Regions from separate parts of the Mycobacterium dioxanotrophicus genome, predicted to be linked through region 1. Evidence: predicted binding sites of a transcription regulator. Region 1 holds the regulator's gene; the other holds the start of a gene.

Evidence for each region. Region 1 encodes LexA, which represses DNA repair genes until DNA is damaged. Its sites were predicted from a motif close to CGAACANNTGTTCG; they were not measured.
Region 2: the regulator LexA is predicted to act here: its motif matches at 5,924-5,937, upstream of BTO20_RS10160 (HNH endonuclease signature motif containing protein).

What each region holds. Positions count from the first base shown of each region.
Region 1 covers NZ_CP020809.1:4,526,705-4,534,091, reverse strand. The annotation lists gene BTO20_RS22060 (molybdopterin guanine dinucleotide-containing S/N-oxide reductase) at 1-684, opposite strand, end outside; gene BTO20_RS22055 (acyl-CoA dehydrogenase family protein) at 787-1,947, shown strand; partial or broken gene BTO20_RS22050 (LGFP repeat-containing protein) at 2,116-4,345, shown strand; gene lexA (transcriptional repressor LexA) at 4,365-5,102, opposite strand; gene BTO20_RS22040 (LysM peptidoglycan-binding domain-containing protein) at 5,334-5,816, shown strand; gene nrdR (transcriptional regulator NrdR) at 5,977-6,429, shown strand; partial or broken gene BTO20_RS22030 (IS481 family transposase) at 6,438-7,387, opposite strand, start outside.
Region 2 covers NZ_CP020809.1:2,103,883-2,111,269, reverse strand. The annotation lists gene BTO20_RS10180 (restriction endonuclease subunit S) at 1-984, shown strand, start outside; gene BTO20_RS10175 (hypothetical protein) at 1,135-1,347, shown strand; gene BTO20_RS10170 (NAD(P)/FAD-dependent oxidoreductase) at 1,538-2,944, shown strand; gene BTO20_RS10165 (ATP-binding protein) at 3,031-4,806, shown strand; gene BTO20_RS39240 (hypothetical protein) at 5,221-5,679, shown strand; gene BTO20_RS10160 (HNH endonuclease signature motif containing protein) at 5,942-7,387, shown strand, end outside.

The DNA.
Region 1 (7,387 bases):
TTCACCGTCGACGTCGTCGCGCAGCGGGCTGAACGACACGATGCGCCCGCCCCGGTCCCGCAACCGGCGCAGCGCGTCGCGGGCGGGGTGCGCGGTGGTGCCACCGTGGTTGATGGCGGTGTTCTTCAGCGCGAGGCCGCCGAAGCTGACGAGCAGATCGGTGTGGGCGACGATGACGTCCCAGTCGGTGGACCGCTTGAACAGGTCATCGTGGGTGCCGACCACGCGGGGCATGATCACCGCGGTGGCGCCCAGGCTGTAGGAGTTCCGCGAGGAGGTGTAGCCGCCGAGCATCTTGAGGAAGCGGTGCACCTGGCTCTGGGCATGGTGAAACCGCCCGGCGCTGGCCCATCCGTAGGAGCCGGCGTAGATGGCCTCATTTCCGTGGGTGTCGACGACCCGGCGCAGTTCGGCGGCCAACAGTTCCGTCAGTTCGTCCCAGGACACCGCGACGAACTCGTCGGCGCCCCGCCCACTACTCGGGCCGGGGCCGTCGCGGAGCCAACCGCGCCGCACCGCCGGGCCGGTGATGCGCGAGCGGTGCCGGATGGCGCCGGGAAGGTTGCCCAGCAGCGGAGACGGGTCGGTGTCGCCGGCCGGCGGTGTCACGGCAGTGATGTCTCCGGCGTCGACTCGGGCGGTGAACGCACCCCAGTGCGTGAGGCTTGTCGGGGACGCCGGCACGACGGCCAGTCTACGGCGCAGCACATACACCTCGGATGTGCCCAACCATCCGGTTGGTATAAGTTGGCCCCAAGTCGAAAACCCAGTACCGGAGGTCACACCATGAGCGGTGTCGTGAAGTACGAGCGCACTCTGTTCGAGCCTGAGCACGAACTCTTCCGCGAGTCCTACCGGGCCTTCCTCGAACGGCACGTCGCGCCGTACCACGATCAGTGGGAGAAGGACAAGATCGTCGACCGCGGGGTCTGGCTGGAGGCCGGTAAGCAGGGCTTTCTCGGTATGGCCGTGCCCGAGGAGTACGGCGGTGGCGGCAACGGGGACTTCCGCTACAACACGATCATCACTGAAGAGACGGTCGCGGGCCGCTACAGCGGGATCGGCTTCGGGCTGCACAACGACGTGGTCGCGCCGTACCTGCTGCGGCTGGCCAACGAGGAGCAGAAGCAGCGGTGGCTCCCGAAGTTCTGCACCGGAGAAATCATCACGGCGATCGCAATGACCGAACCGGGCACCGGCAGTGACCTCCAGGGCATCAAGACCCGCGCCGTGTGCGAGGGCGACCACTACATCCTCAACGGCTCGAAGACCTTCATCACCAACGGCATCCACTCCGACCTCGTGATCGTCGTGGCCCAGACCGACCCCGACAAGGGCGCGCTGGGCTTCTCGCTGCTGGTCGTCGAGCGTGGCATGGAGGGTTTCGAACGCGGCCGTCATCTCGACAAGATCGGCCTCGAAGCCCAGGACACCGCCGAGCTGTCGTTCACCGACGTGAAGGTTCCGGTCGAGAACCTGCTCGGCGAGGAGGGGCAGGGCTTCGTCTACCTGATGCAGAATCTGCCGCAGGAGCGCATCTCGATCGCCATCATGGCCGCCGCAGCCATGGAGACGGTGCTCGAACAGACGCTGCAGTACGCCAAGGAGCGCAAGGCGTTCGGCAGGCCGATCGGCAGTTTCCAGAACAGCCGGTTTCTGCTGGCCGAGCTGGCCACCGAGGCCACCGTCGTGCGGATGATGGTCGACGAATTCGTGCGGTTGCACCTCAACGAGAAGCTGACGGTCGAACAGGCGGCGATGGCCAAGTGGTACTCGACCGAAAAGCAGGTCAGCCTCATCGACCGGTGTCTTCAGCTGCACGGCGGCTACGGATACATGCGTGAATACCCGATCGCGCGGGCCTACCTGGACGCCCGGGTGCAGACCATCTACGGCGGCACCACCGAGATCATGAAGGAGATCATCGGTCGTAGTCTGGGGGTCTGACCCGGTCGGGACTATCCGAAAACGCCGGTGCGCAGCCCGCTGAACGGTTGAATCGCAGGGTTTTTTGACCCGCGATCGGCGATGTTCCTTGGTTATCGCCGCCGACTAAAGCAGAGTTGTCGGGCGGGATACATTCTTCGGAACTTTGCCGAACAGCGGGGAGGATGCATGACGAGGCCGGGAACAAGGCTGAACGGGGCCGTTCGGCGGGTGACGGCCGGTCTGTTCGCAGTGGCCGTCGCCGGCCTGTTGGCGCCGGTGGCGGCGGCGAGCCCCGAATCCGATGCGGGTGCCGCCATCTCCGCGGCCTGGGATGCCAGCGGTGGGGACGGCGGACCGCTGGGGGCGCGCAACGGCGATGTCTACGCCGCCGGCTCGGGGTTCGGGCAGAACTTCGCCACCGGAAAGATCTTCTTCACCCCCCGCGACGGGTGCGCACTACGTGACGGGCGCCATCCTCGAGAAGTACGAGGCGCTCGGCGGCCCCGCCGACAGCGATCTCGGATTCCCCACCATCGACGAAGGTGCCGGACGTGCGCCGGACAGCCGCAATTCGACCTTCAGCGCATCCGACAAACCGGTCATCTTCTGGACCCCGACGACCGGGGCGCACGTAGTTCGCGGCGCGATCAACGCGGGGTGGGACAAGCTCGGCGGATCCGCAGGGGTGCTGGGCGTGCCCTCCGAGGACGAGGCCTACCGCGGCGACGTCGTCTCGCAGAAGTTCACCGGCGGTGAGCTGTCCTGGAACCCCAAGACCAAGGAGTTCACCACCGATCCACCGGATCTGGCAGGCCAACTCAGCGGTCTGACCGTTGCCGACGACCCGACCACCGCCATCAGCGCGGCGCACCGCGCCGAAGGCGGCGATATGGGGCCGCTGGGCGCCAAGGACGGTGACCAGTACCCGATCGGTGCCGACGGCGTCGGGCAGAAGTACGCGCACGGCGCGATCTTCTACACCCCCGCCACCGGGGCGGCCGCGATCAGTGGCCAGCTGCTGGAGAAATACCAGAGTGTCGGCGGCCCCGAGGGTGATCTGGGCTTTCCCACCAGCAGCGAAGCCGACGGTGGGTTCGCGCAGAACAGTCGGACCGTGAGCTTCGCGGCGTCCGACAAGCCCGTCATCTTCTTGACCCCCGACTACGGCGCCGTGATCGTGCGCGGTGCCATGAACGCGGCGTGGCAGAAGCTCGGCGCTGGCCACGGTGATCTCGGCGCGCCGATGTCGGATCAGACCGAGAACGGCAGCGTGATCACGCAGAAGTTCAGCGGGGGAGCGATCTCCTGGGACCGTTCGGACAACACCTTCACCACAGAGCCGCCGAACCTGGCGTCGTCGCTGGCCGGCCTGGAGATCCCCGGGCTGGACGCCAATCAGCCTCACGGGACTCCGCAGGCGTCGCCGTCGGAGCCGAGCAAGCCGTTCGCCTGGCACTGGAACTGGTGGTGGCTGCTCGCGGTGATCCCGGTCGTCTTGCTGGCCGGCCTGATCGTCGGCGCCGCACTGTGGCACCGGCGTCGCGGTCGGGGCGACGACGACTTCGACCACGACGGATTCGAGGACGACGACCACTACGGCTCCGACTACGACGATGCCCGCTATGACGACGGGCACGACGATGACGACGCGCCGCACGATGAAGGCCACTACGACCAGGTCGGTTACCAGCAGGGCCGCTATCAGGCGCACGACTACGACGAGGCCCAGGCACCGACGCAGCATGTCGACGAGTCGAATCCGTTCGAACCGGCCGGGTACGGGGCAGCCGAGGCGGGCACGGCGCGGTTCGCAGGGTCTTACGAGTCCGCAACGCCGGCCGCGGCATACACCCCGGCAGCCTCGCCGTACGACGACCCGACCGACATCGCGATGCCCGTGAGCCAGTGGGCTTCCCCCGGCGGGGTGGACCCCATCGGTGACGTCGATGATGACGAACCGCCGGAAGAGGCCGTCGAGCTGCTCAGCGGCCACGACGATGACGAGGACGACCTCGACGAGCAGGACGACACCGATGCCGCCGATGCCGCCGCCGACGTCGCCGAGGAGCCGCGCGAGCACACCGCGACGCCGGTGGATCCCGACTTCGACTCCGACAACGTCGACACCGCGCCGACGCCCATCCCGACGCTGATACCGCGGATCGATCCTGACGCAGAGACCCACAGTGGGCGGCACGCGGCGATCGAACTGGACGAGCCGGTGGCCAGCGCCACGGCGCTGCACCTGCCGCTGGACGATCCTCAGCGGGCACCGCAGGGTTACCCCATCAAGGCGGACACCAAGTCGGGCATGTACTGGTCACCCGACAGTCGTCAATACGACGATGCGGTTGCCGAGATCTGGTTCGCCAGCGAGGAGTTCGCCCGGACGAATGGATTCGTCCGGGCCGAGTGAGACGCGCCTCGAACGGGGTCTAGATCTTGCGGATGACGGTGACGACCTTGCCGAGCACGGCGGCGTCGTTGCCGGGGATCGGGTCGTAGGCCGGATTGTGCGGCATGAGCCATACCTGGCCGCGGGTCCGCTTGAACGTCTTGACCGTCGCTTCGCCGTCGATCATCGCCGCCACGATGTCGCCGTTGTCGGCGACGTTCTGCTGCCGCACGACCACCCAGTCGCCGTCGCAGATCGCGGCATCGACCATGGAGTCGCCGACCACCTTGAGCAAGAACAGCGAGCCTTCGCCCACAAGCTCGCGCGGCAGCGGGAAGACATCCTCGACCGCCTGCTCGGCGAGGATCGGGCCGCCCGCGGCGATACGACCGAGCACAGGGACGAAAGTGGGCTCGGGCAGCGCATCGGACCCGGCCACGTCGGTGGTCACCACCGGCGTCACCACGGGATCGTCGGCTGCCCGCACATCGACCGCACGCGGCCGGTTGGGGTCACGCCGTAGGTAGCCCTTGCGCTCGAGCGTGCGCAATTGATGCGCGACCGACGACGTCGAGGTCAGGCCGACCGCGTCGCCGATCTCACGGATGCTCGGCGGGTAGCCGCGACTGGTGACCGACGCCCGGATCACCTCGAGGATGGTCCGCTGCCGTTCGGTGAGGCTGCTGTCGGGACTGCGGCGCCGACTGGTGCCGTCGGTGTCGGCCGGGGTGTCGCCGCGCACGTGAGGAGCAGAAGTGTCGGTGCTCTCGTCGCTCATGGCGCCGAATCTAGTCGCTGTACGCGCAATGATCAAACATGTGTTCGAGGCGTGTCGTCCCCGGGCGACCCCAGGGCCGGGCCGGGGTGCGGATGTCAATCGCCTCAACCGAACTTGTCGGTACCCCGGTCTATCTTTTGGCAACAGTTCGATCACACGTTCTATCGTTCGAACACCTGATCGATTATATTCGAACACAGAAGCGAACGCCCGGACTTGAAAGGCAGTCAGATGGCCATCCTCCACATTCCCGCCGAGACCCGCGCAGCTGTGTTGGCGAGCCGGCCCGCTCCGCTGCCCCAGCGTGATGCCCGTCCCGTTCGCAGGCCTCGGTCGGTGGGCCGGCCAGCTCCGATGCGTCCTGGTGGGGCGGCCCTGCGGTACCGGGGTACCGGGGTGCTGATGTCACGGGCGTCGCATCGCCGCAAGCCCATCACGCCCGTGACCACAGTCCTGTTGGCGCTGGTGGCCGCCGGGATCACCGTATGGCTGGGCCTGGTGGCGCAGATGGGCGGTGTGGTCGGGACCGCCGCACCGACACCCGACGAGTTGGCCGTCGTGCAGGTGCGCAGCGGTGAGTCCCTGCAGCAGGTGGCCCGGCGGGTGGCTCCCGATGCACCGGTCGCCGAGGTCGTGCAGCAGATCCGCGATCTGAACCAGCTCAAGTCCGTCGCCGTGGATGCGGGTCAGACGCTGATCGCACCTGTCGGCTGACCGTGCCATGAGCGGCGAAACGGCTTGGTGTGCAACGGCACTCGCCGGATGTCCGGCGAAGTACGTGCCATTGGACCCGGCGTGGGCAGTACCGCCGGCGGCGCAGGTAGGCTCAAGGGCGCTCGAACTTGTGGTCTGGCGGAATGACGAAGGAGCGGTGATGCACTGTCCCTTCTGCCGTCATCCCGATTCGCGGGTGGTCGATTCGCGAGAAACCGACGAGGGGCAGGCCATTCGGCGTCGGCGTTCGTGCCCCGAATGCGGCCGCCGATTCACCACGGTAGAGACTGCCGTGCTGGCGGTCGTCAAACGCAGTGGCGTCACGGAGCCGTTCAGCCGGGAGAAGGTCGTGCGGGGCGTGCGGCGCGCCTGCCAGGGCAGGCAGGTCGACGACGACGCGCTGAACCTGCTGGCACAGAAGGTCGAGGATGCGGTGCGGGGCCTCGGCACACCGGAGATCCCCAGCCATGAGGTGGGCCTGGCAATCCTCGGGCCGTTGCGCGAACTCGACGAGGTCGCCTATCTGCGGTTCGCCTCGGTGTACCGGTCGTTCACGTCGGCCGATGATTTCGAGCGGGAGATCGAGGCGCTGCGCGCCCATCGGTCTGGCTGACCGGGTCGCTAGTTGTACTGACCTGAGAGGTTAGGCACGCGGCTGGCAGGTGGTTGACCCTTGAGTGCTGTGTGGCCGCGGTGGTGATTGTAGTTGTGTAGCCATCGCGGGTACTCGGCGCAGCGGTCGGTGTCGCTGGTGTAGAGCCGGGCGTAGGCCCATTCGTCGGCCAGGGTGCGGTGGAAACGTTCCACTTTGCCATTGGTTTGTGGCCGGTAGGGGCGGGTGCGCCGGTGCTCGATGTCACCCAGGGCATCGCGAAATTTGTGCGACCGATAGCAGGACCCGTTGTCGGTCAACACTTTCCGCACCGTAAAGCCGCAATGATTGAACCAGGCGTTGGCCCGCAGCCAGAACGCTGCGGCCGTCTCTTTGCGTTCGTCTGCCAGTAGTTCGGAGTAGGCCAGCCGTGAGTGCGCATCGATGGCGGTGTGCAAGAAGTGATACCCCCGCACCGGATTGCCGTACTTGCTGGTCTGCCCTGAACTCTTGTCGGCCTGCCTGTTGCGGCCACCGATAGGTTTTCCCAACATCCGCCAGCCGCCTCCGTCCGGGATCTTGCCCAGCTTCTTGACATCGACATGCACGAGATCGCCGCAGGCCGCGGATTCCATCCGGCGGATGACCCGCCCGGTCGGGCGGTCGAGCCAGCGCAGTTTGGCCAGGCCGTACCGGGTCAGCACGCGGTGCACCGTCGAGGGATGCAACCTCAGCAGATAACCGATACGCGCAGGCCCCAACGCCGGATGACCCGGACTTTGATGATGCGCCGCTCAGTTCGGGTGGGTGTTCTCTTGGGGCTGTGGTGAGGCCGTGAGCTGCGATCAGCCATGCCGGCATCACCGAGTTCGCGGTACCGCCCGGCCCAGCGAGCTGCGGTGCTCACCGAGACCTGGAACCGCTCGGCAGCCCGCCGCAGCGGCCAACCGTCCTCAACAATGCACCGAGCTAGGCGCAG
Region 2 (7,387 bases), 2.4 Mb from region 1:
CGCCTGGCAGAAGGCGACGTGGTCCTCGGTCGACGGGGCGAGATGGGTCGATGCGCTGTCGTCGATGCCACCGCTAACGGCTATCTTTGCGGCACAGGGTCATTGATCGTCCGGCCCGGGCCTGCGTTGTCATCGAAGTTCTTGAGCCTGCTGCTTTCCAGTCCCGACATGGTCAGGACACTGGAACGGGAATCTCTCGGTACGACTATGCCGAATCTGAACCAGGAAATCGTTTCGAAAATTCAGATCTCCCTACCACCACTCGACGAGCAGCGCCGCATCGCCGCGATCCTCGATCACACCGATGCGATTCGCATTAAGCAGCGCGCGGCAATTGATTGCGTCAATCAATTGGGGCACTCCGAATTTGCGCGAATGTTTGACGGCATCAAGCCTCAGGCCACACTAGGAGAATGTGGCGATATTCAAGGTGGATTGCAGGTCACAAAAGCACGAGATAGCCTGCCTTTGGCCATGCCCTACTTACGAGTCGCGAATGTACACCGCGGCCGACTCGATCTGTCTGAAGTCAAGCTGATATCTGTCACTGCGACGGAACAAGCACGAACACGCCTGGAATCAGGTGACCTTCTTTTCGTAGAGGGCCATGCCAATCCTCGCGAGGTTGGTCGAGTTGCGATGTGGACCGGCGAAATCCACGATTGTGTTCATCAGAACCATCTGATCCGGTTCCGGCCCAACGCCGATCGCCTTGATCCGGTCTTCGCTGTCGCGTGGTTCAACTCTGAGGCTGGGGCTTCTCACTTCCGAAGGGCGGGAAACACAACGTCGGGACTAAATACGATTAGCACATCGACGGTGCGCTCGGCACCAACGGCGATTCCACCAATAGGCGAACAGCGGCGGTTCAGGCAATTCGTCAGCCGCGTCCAGCAACAGCATCAGCATCAGCTTGAAGTTCTCGCTCAAATCGACGAACTCTTCGCATCTCTCCAATCGCGTGCCTTCCGAGGTGAGCTGTGACGACAGAACCATCCCGGCTCGAAAGTTAGCCAGCCTTCACGCATCCCACGCTGGTTGTGCTGAGCAACGGCCAGACTTGGCGCCCGTCGGAACCTTTCGAGGCTCCTCAAGCCGAACTGATTCGGAACACCGAGACTTTCGCGCAATCAGATGTTCCAGCTCTACGCCTATGTGCAGTCACAACACGATCGCGATCTTCTCGGTGCAATCGCGGAAGGCGTCCTGCTCTATCCAGTCGACGCCGACGTCGACCAGTTCGTCGTCATCGGCGGGCAGAGGTACCGGTTTCTCACGATGGATCTCGGGGCCGAGACTCGGGCAATCAGGGAACGCCTGCTATCGATGGCCACACACCACGGCTGACCTTGCCGTAGCGCAACTCGAGCGGCCACCGCGTGCGGCTGTAAGCGGCATACGGGCGGCCACCATCGCGACAATTGTGCCCAAGACCTCGAGCCTCCCCACCGACTACGCGCAACGAGCCCTCACAGACACGTCAGCCGGTATGTTTGCCGGTGTCATTCGGTCCCGCCGCTGTGCCCGAAGGAGCAATATGACCACCGTCGCCGAACGCCACCACGTCGTGATCATCGGGTCCGGATTCGGCGGTTTGAAGGCGGCGAGATCCCTCAAGCACGCCGACGTCGACGTCACCTTGATCTCGCGGACGACGACGCATCTTTTCCAGCCGCTGCTCTATCAGGTAGCCACGGGCATCCTCTCGGAAGGCGAGATCGCGCCCACCACCCGCCTGGTGCTACGCGACCAGAAGAACGTCAGGGTCCGCCTCGGCGAAGTGGAAGGCATTGACCTACAAGCCAAGACAGTCACCTCGAAGCTGATGTCGCAGGAGACCGTCACGCCCTACGACAGCCTCATCGTGGCCGCCGGCGCCCAGCAGTCCTACTTTGGTAACGACCACTTCGCGACGTTCGCGCCGGGCATGAAGACCATTGACGACGCACTGGAATTGCGGGGCCGCATCCTCGGGGCCTTCGAGGCTGCCGAGGTGGTGACCGATCACGCCGAACGGGAGCGCCGGCTGACGTTCGTGGTGGTTGGCGCCGGCCCCACCGGCGTCGAGTTGGCGGGACAGATCGCCGAACTCGCCGAACGGACATTGGCCGGTGCGTTCCGCACCATCAGGCCGGAGGACTGCCGGGTGATCCTGCTCGACGCGGCCCCCGCGGTGCTGCCGCCGATGGGTCGCAAGCTCGGACTCAAGGCCCAGAAACGCCTGGAGCGGCTCGGCGTCGAGATCCAGCTCAACGCCATGGTCACCAACGTGGACTACATGGGCATCACCGTGAAAGATAAGGACGGGAGTGAACGCCGTATCGATTGTGCCTGCAAGGTGTGGTCGGCCGGTGTGCAGGCCAGCCCGCTGGGCAAGTTGATCGCCGAGCAGTCCGATGGCAGCCAGATCGACCGTGCGGGACGCGTCGTCGTCGAGCCGGATCTGACCGTCAAAGGCCATCCGTACGTGTTCGTCGTCGGTGACCTGATGGCAGTCCCCGATGTGCCCGGGATGGCGCAGGGCGCGATTCAGGGCGCCACCTACGCGACCGACATCATCAAGCGCTCGCTCGCGGGTCAGGACGATCCGGCGAACCGCGAGCCGTTCACATACTGGGACAAGGGCAGCATGGCGACGGTGTCACGATTCGACGCGGTGGCCCAGGTGCCGATCCCGAAATCGTCCAAGAAACTCGAATTCGGCGGTCCGTTGGCATGGCTGGCATGGCTGGTGCTGCACCTGGTCTACCTGGTCGGCTACAAGAATCGGTTCACCACACTGGTGACCTGGTTCATCACCTTCCTGGGCCGCGGCAGGGGCCAGATGGCCATCACCAGCCAGATGATCTACGCGCGCACCGCGATGCAGGCACTGCAGAGCCGGCAGGGGCCGCTGGCCGCGGTCGAAGCCGCGGACAAGATCGAGAAGGACGAGTCCGCCTAACAGCATCCGCTGACCGAACCCGGCTTGTCGGTCCCCCGTGCGACGCTATGCGGTTCTCGAATGAACCGACATAGAAGGGGCCACAGATGGACGGGCTTGAGCCGCAGAACTTTCGGGTGAATCTCGGCGGCGTCATCGCACTACTCAGCAAGAACTTGTATTCCAGCCCCGGCGTGTATGTGCGGGAGCTGATCCAGAACGCGGTCGACGCCATCACGGCACGCGACGCACTTGGTGGCCCCGCGGTACCGCGCGTCATCTCGATCTCCCCGTACGGAATCGCCTCTCCGGACTCGCCGGCCAGCGAGTTCACGATCACCGACGCCGGAATCGGAATCAGCCCGGAGCAGGTCGAGCAGTTCCTCGCGACGGTCGGCGCCAGCTCCAAGAGCGAGGAGCTGGAACAGAGACGTCGGACCTACCTCGGTCAATTCGGCATCGGATTGCTGAGTTGCTTTCTCGTCGCCGACGAGATCACCGTCGTCTCCCGCAGCGCGACCGGCGCCGAGCCGATCGAGTGGGTCGGCCGCAGCGACGGCACATACACGACCCGAACAGTCGCAGAGTACGTCGCCGTGGGAACCACGGTGCGGTTACGGCCGCGCCCGAACATGGTCGGGTGGGCACGAGCCGAGCAGGTGAGCCCGTTGGTTCAGAAGTACGCCGAATTCCTCCCCGTCGATATCACAGTGCTGACAAGCCAAGGACCGCAGAGTGTTTCGCGCGGATTTCCGTGGATGCACGATTTCGGCGCACACCATTCCGCAGTGCGGCAAGGTGTTTCACCGGTTTACGGCGGCATGGGCGTTGGCAGGCAGTTCGACGCCATCGAAGTCGTCGACCACGAGTTGGGATTGCAGGGCGTCGTATATATCGGTTCCGCGGGGAGGTCCAAGCCCTCCGCACGTAACCGCGTCTACGTCAATGGCATGTTGGTCGACGATGCGGACGCCACCCTGATGCCAGCGTGGAGCTTCTTCTCCTGGGCCGCAATCAATTCCACCAAGCTTGAGCCGACCGCCAGCCGCGAAGCCATCATGAGCAACGCGGCGCTGACCATGACACGGCGCAAACTCGGTCACACAGCACTCACGTGGCTGCGTTCCCTCGCCGACACCGATCCCGAACGGTTCGCCGAATTCGTCGCCGACAACGAGTTGGAGCTCAGATCCGCGGCGACGCATGGCGTCGACGCCGAGAATCTCGCATTGGCCGAAGTCGTGCTGCCCATGCTGACGGTACAAACGACGGAAGGGCAGATGCGGTTGATCGACGTCATCGACCGTAACCCGAACATCCTGTATGCCGTGTCGGTCAAGGAGTTTCGCACCATCGCCAGTTTCAACCCGGGCGGGCGAATCGTCATCAACGCCGGCCACACCCTCGACCAAGAGGTTCTGCTCATGCTGCCGCAAGTGATTTCCGGCGTGACCGTCACCCGCGCCTATCCGGCATCCGAAGTTGCTGCCTTGACGATGCCGTCCCTCGACGCCGGCGAGGTGCAGACATTCGAGCAGCGCGGTAGTCAGGCGCTCCTCACATCAGGGTGTCGCGTTGTCGCGCGCCAGTTTCCATCGCCCGACCTTCCAGCCGTCTTCATCGGTCACGGGCAGATCGACATGACATCGCCGGGATACGGCGACCTCTCGCATCTAGTGGTGAACTGGGACAACCGGGCCGTGCGCGCGCTGACCCGCACAACGGACGACCTCGTGTTCAGTCGGCTCATGCAACTGCTGTTCGTCCAGGCCCGGATGGCCGGCCAATGCGACGGCCCTGAGGATCGAGTCCTGTTGTCGGAGGCACTCGACGACATCATCGTGCTCGCCGCAGGCGTCGACGGCACAGAGGTCGCCCGATGAACGAGCAACCAGCACTGATCGCCGACGCCGTGGAAGCCAGCGAACAGCTCGGCGACCGTGCGCTGTGCTCGGGACGGCTCAACGAGGCAATCGATCACTACGAGGAGGTCAACAACCTGCTCCTGCCGTTGATAGATGTTGTCTTCGATGACGAGACATCCGCCAGGATCGTCCAGGTCCTCAACCGCACCAGAGCGAAAGTGCTCGACATCCGGCGCGGACTACTGCCTCCGGCCCCGCGCGCAGCTGAATTACGAACATTGGCGGCCGACGCCACCAATTCCGGTGACCTGGCCCATGCCGCGAGAATCAGCATTGATCTGGGCGAGGCACTCGTGGAACTCGGCGATCGTGACGCCGCGGAATCTGCCCTACCGACAGGCGGTCGCACTCGCGCGGCAAGTCGACGCCACCATGCCGGAGTTGATGCTGTGGGCATTCAGCGCACTGAGCGAATTCCTCAGCCCCTCAGAGGAATCGGTGGCCCTTGCCCAAGAGATGGCGGCCAACTTGATCGACCGCGAGGAGATGTACCACCCGATGCGCGCCGCCGACGCGGCCTATCACTGGGCGGTCGCCGAGCTGATGTTCGCCGAAGCGGCGCGCCACCGGGTGGATCACGCGATCGACGGCATCGCACGGCAAGCAATCGAGATGCTCGACGACATCTGTTTCCACGACAAGAGCCAGGCGCTTCAGCGCCTGGTGGCCAGCGTCCTACGTGGTGCCGGCCGCGACGCTGAGGCAGATGGCTGGCAGGCAGACGCGGACAAATATGAGGACTGGGAGTGGTTCATGGACCAAGAGATTCCCGGGCACGTCCACCTGTGGGATATCCGGATTGATCTGTCCGATCGTCACAGAGACGACTGATGCCTGCTACGAGCAGATTCGGGGCAATCGGGAGCCGATATCGACGATGGCCGACACCTACGCACCAGGCCTCGGTCGTGACATAGACATTGTGGGACCGGATGCGTCGGGGCCTGACGCCCTCAGGCCCAATCAAACTGGGTTGCCTAAGCTTTCGCAGTCAACGGCACCGGCCCAGGCCTGGCTCAAAAACTCTGGCCACTGTGGTCACATCAGTCTCAACACGGCAAATTCTGTCAGTGCTCGAATGTATGTTCGAACCATGGCGGTTGGCGTTGCGGAGGCCCGAGACGCAGTGCAGCGTGCACTGACGGGGCACCAAGCTTCGACCGCGGCGCTGGCCGATGTCGATTTCACGACGTTCGACACCGCAGAGTTGTTGGCGATCCAATCCGAACGGGAACAGCGTGCCCGCACTCATGCGCTCATTGATCACCGCATCCAGGCGGCGTTGATGGCTCAAGCCACGCCGCACGAGATCGGCGGCAAGTCCTGGATTGATGTGCTGGCTACCCGGATGCGAATCAGCCGCAAGGAAGCCTCCCGCCGTGTAGCTGCAGCGACCGAGTTGGCACCGCGGTACACCGTTGGTGGTGAGGTGTTGGAGCCTGCGCTTCCTGCCTCCGCAATGGCGTTATTGGACGGGACGATCAGCGCTGATCACATCGCGATCATCAGCGACACGGTGAAAAAGGTCGCGAGCTACGTCAACGCGACGGAACTGGCCGAAGTCGAAGTTGACCTGGTGGCGGCGGCAACGCGCGAGACTCCTGAAACCCTGAAGGCCGGTGCGGAAAAACTCCTGTTTCTGCTCAATCAGGACGGCGACAGTCCCGATCTCGCCGCGCATCGTCGGGGGTTGCGTCTGGGTCGACAGGATGCCGACGGGTACGTACACGTCGAGGGCTGGCTTGATCCCGAAACCGCAGCGTATGTCGCCACGATCAACAGTGTGTGGGCCCAGCCCGGCATCAACAATCCCGACGACCCGCACCCGATCCACAACCCGACTCCCAACCCACTCGACACTCCCAACACCGACGACACCGCGGCCGACACTGCTGCCCCCGAGCCCGCTGCCCCCGACGCCGCTGATTCGGTGGCCGCTGACCATCCGCCGGAAGCAGACGCCTCCCAGCAAGAGCGCGAGCAGGCCCAAGCGGAGGCTGCGGCCCGGGACACCCGCACTCAGCCCCAGCGCAATCATGATGCGCTCAAAGCGGCGCTGCGCGAACTGCTCATGTCCAAACGACTCGGCCGGCACGGTGGCCTTCCCGTCACCGTGGTCGTCTCCACCACGCTGTCCGAGCTGGAGTCCGCAGCGGGCATTGCGGTCACTGGCTCAGGCATACGGATGCCGATGAAAGATTTAATTCGGCTGGCCTCTCACAGCTTTCACTACCTCACCATCTACAAACATCACACAGCAGAGCCGCTGTACATGGCCCGCACCAAACGGCTGGCCACCAAGGCGCAACGACTGCTGTTGTACGACCGTGACCGCGGGTGCACGCGGCCGGGATGCACCGCAGCGGCCGACCACTGCCAGGTCCACCACGCCAAAACCGACTGGCAACATGGCGGGCAGACCGACGCCCCGGACCTCGGACTGAGCTGCGGACCCGATAACCGCCTCGTCGGCCTCGGCTGGACGACCAGCGTCGATCCCGACACCGGCCGCATCCTCTGGTATCCGCCGCCACTGATG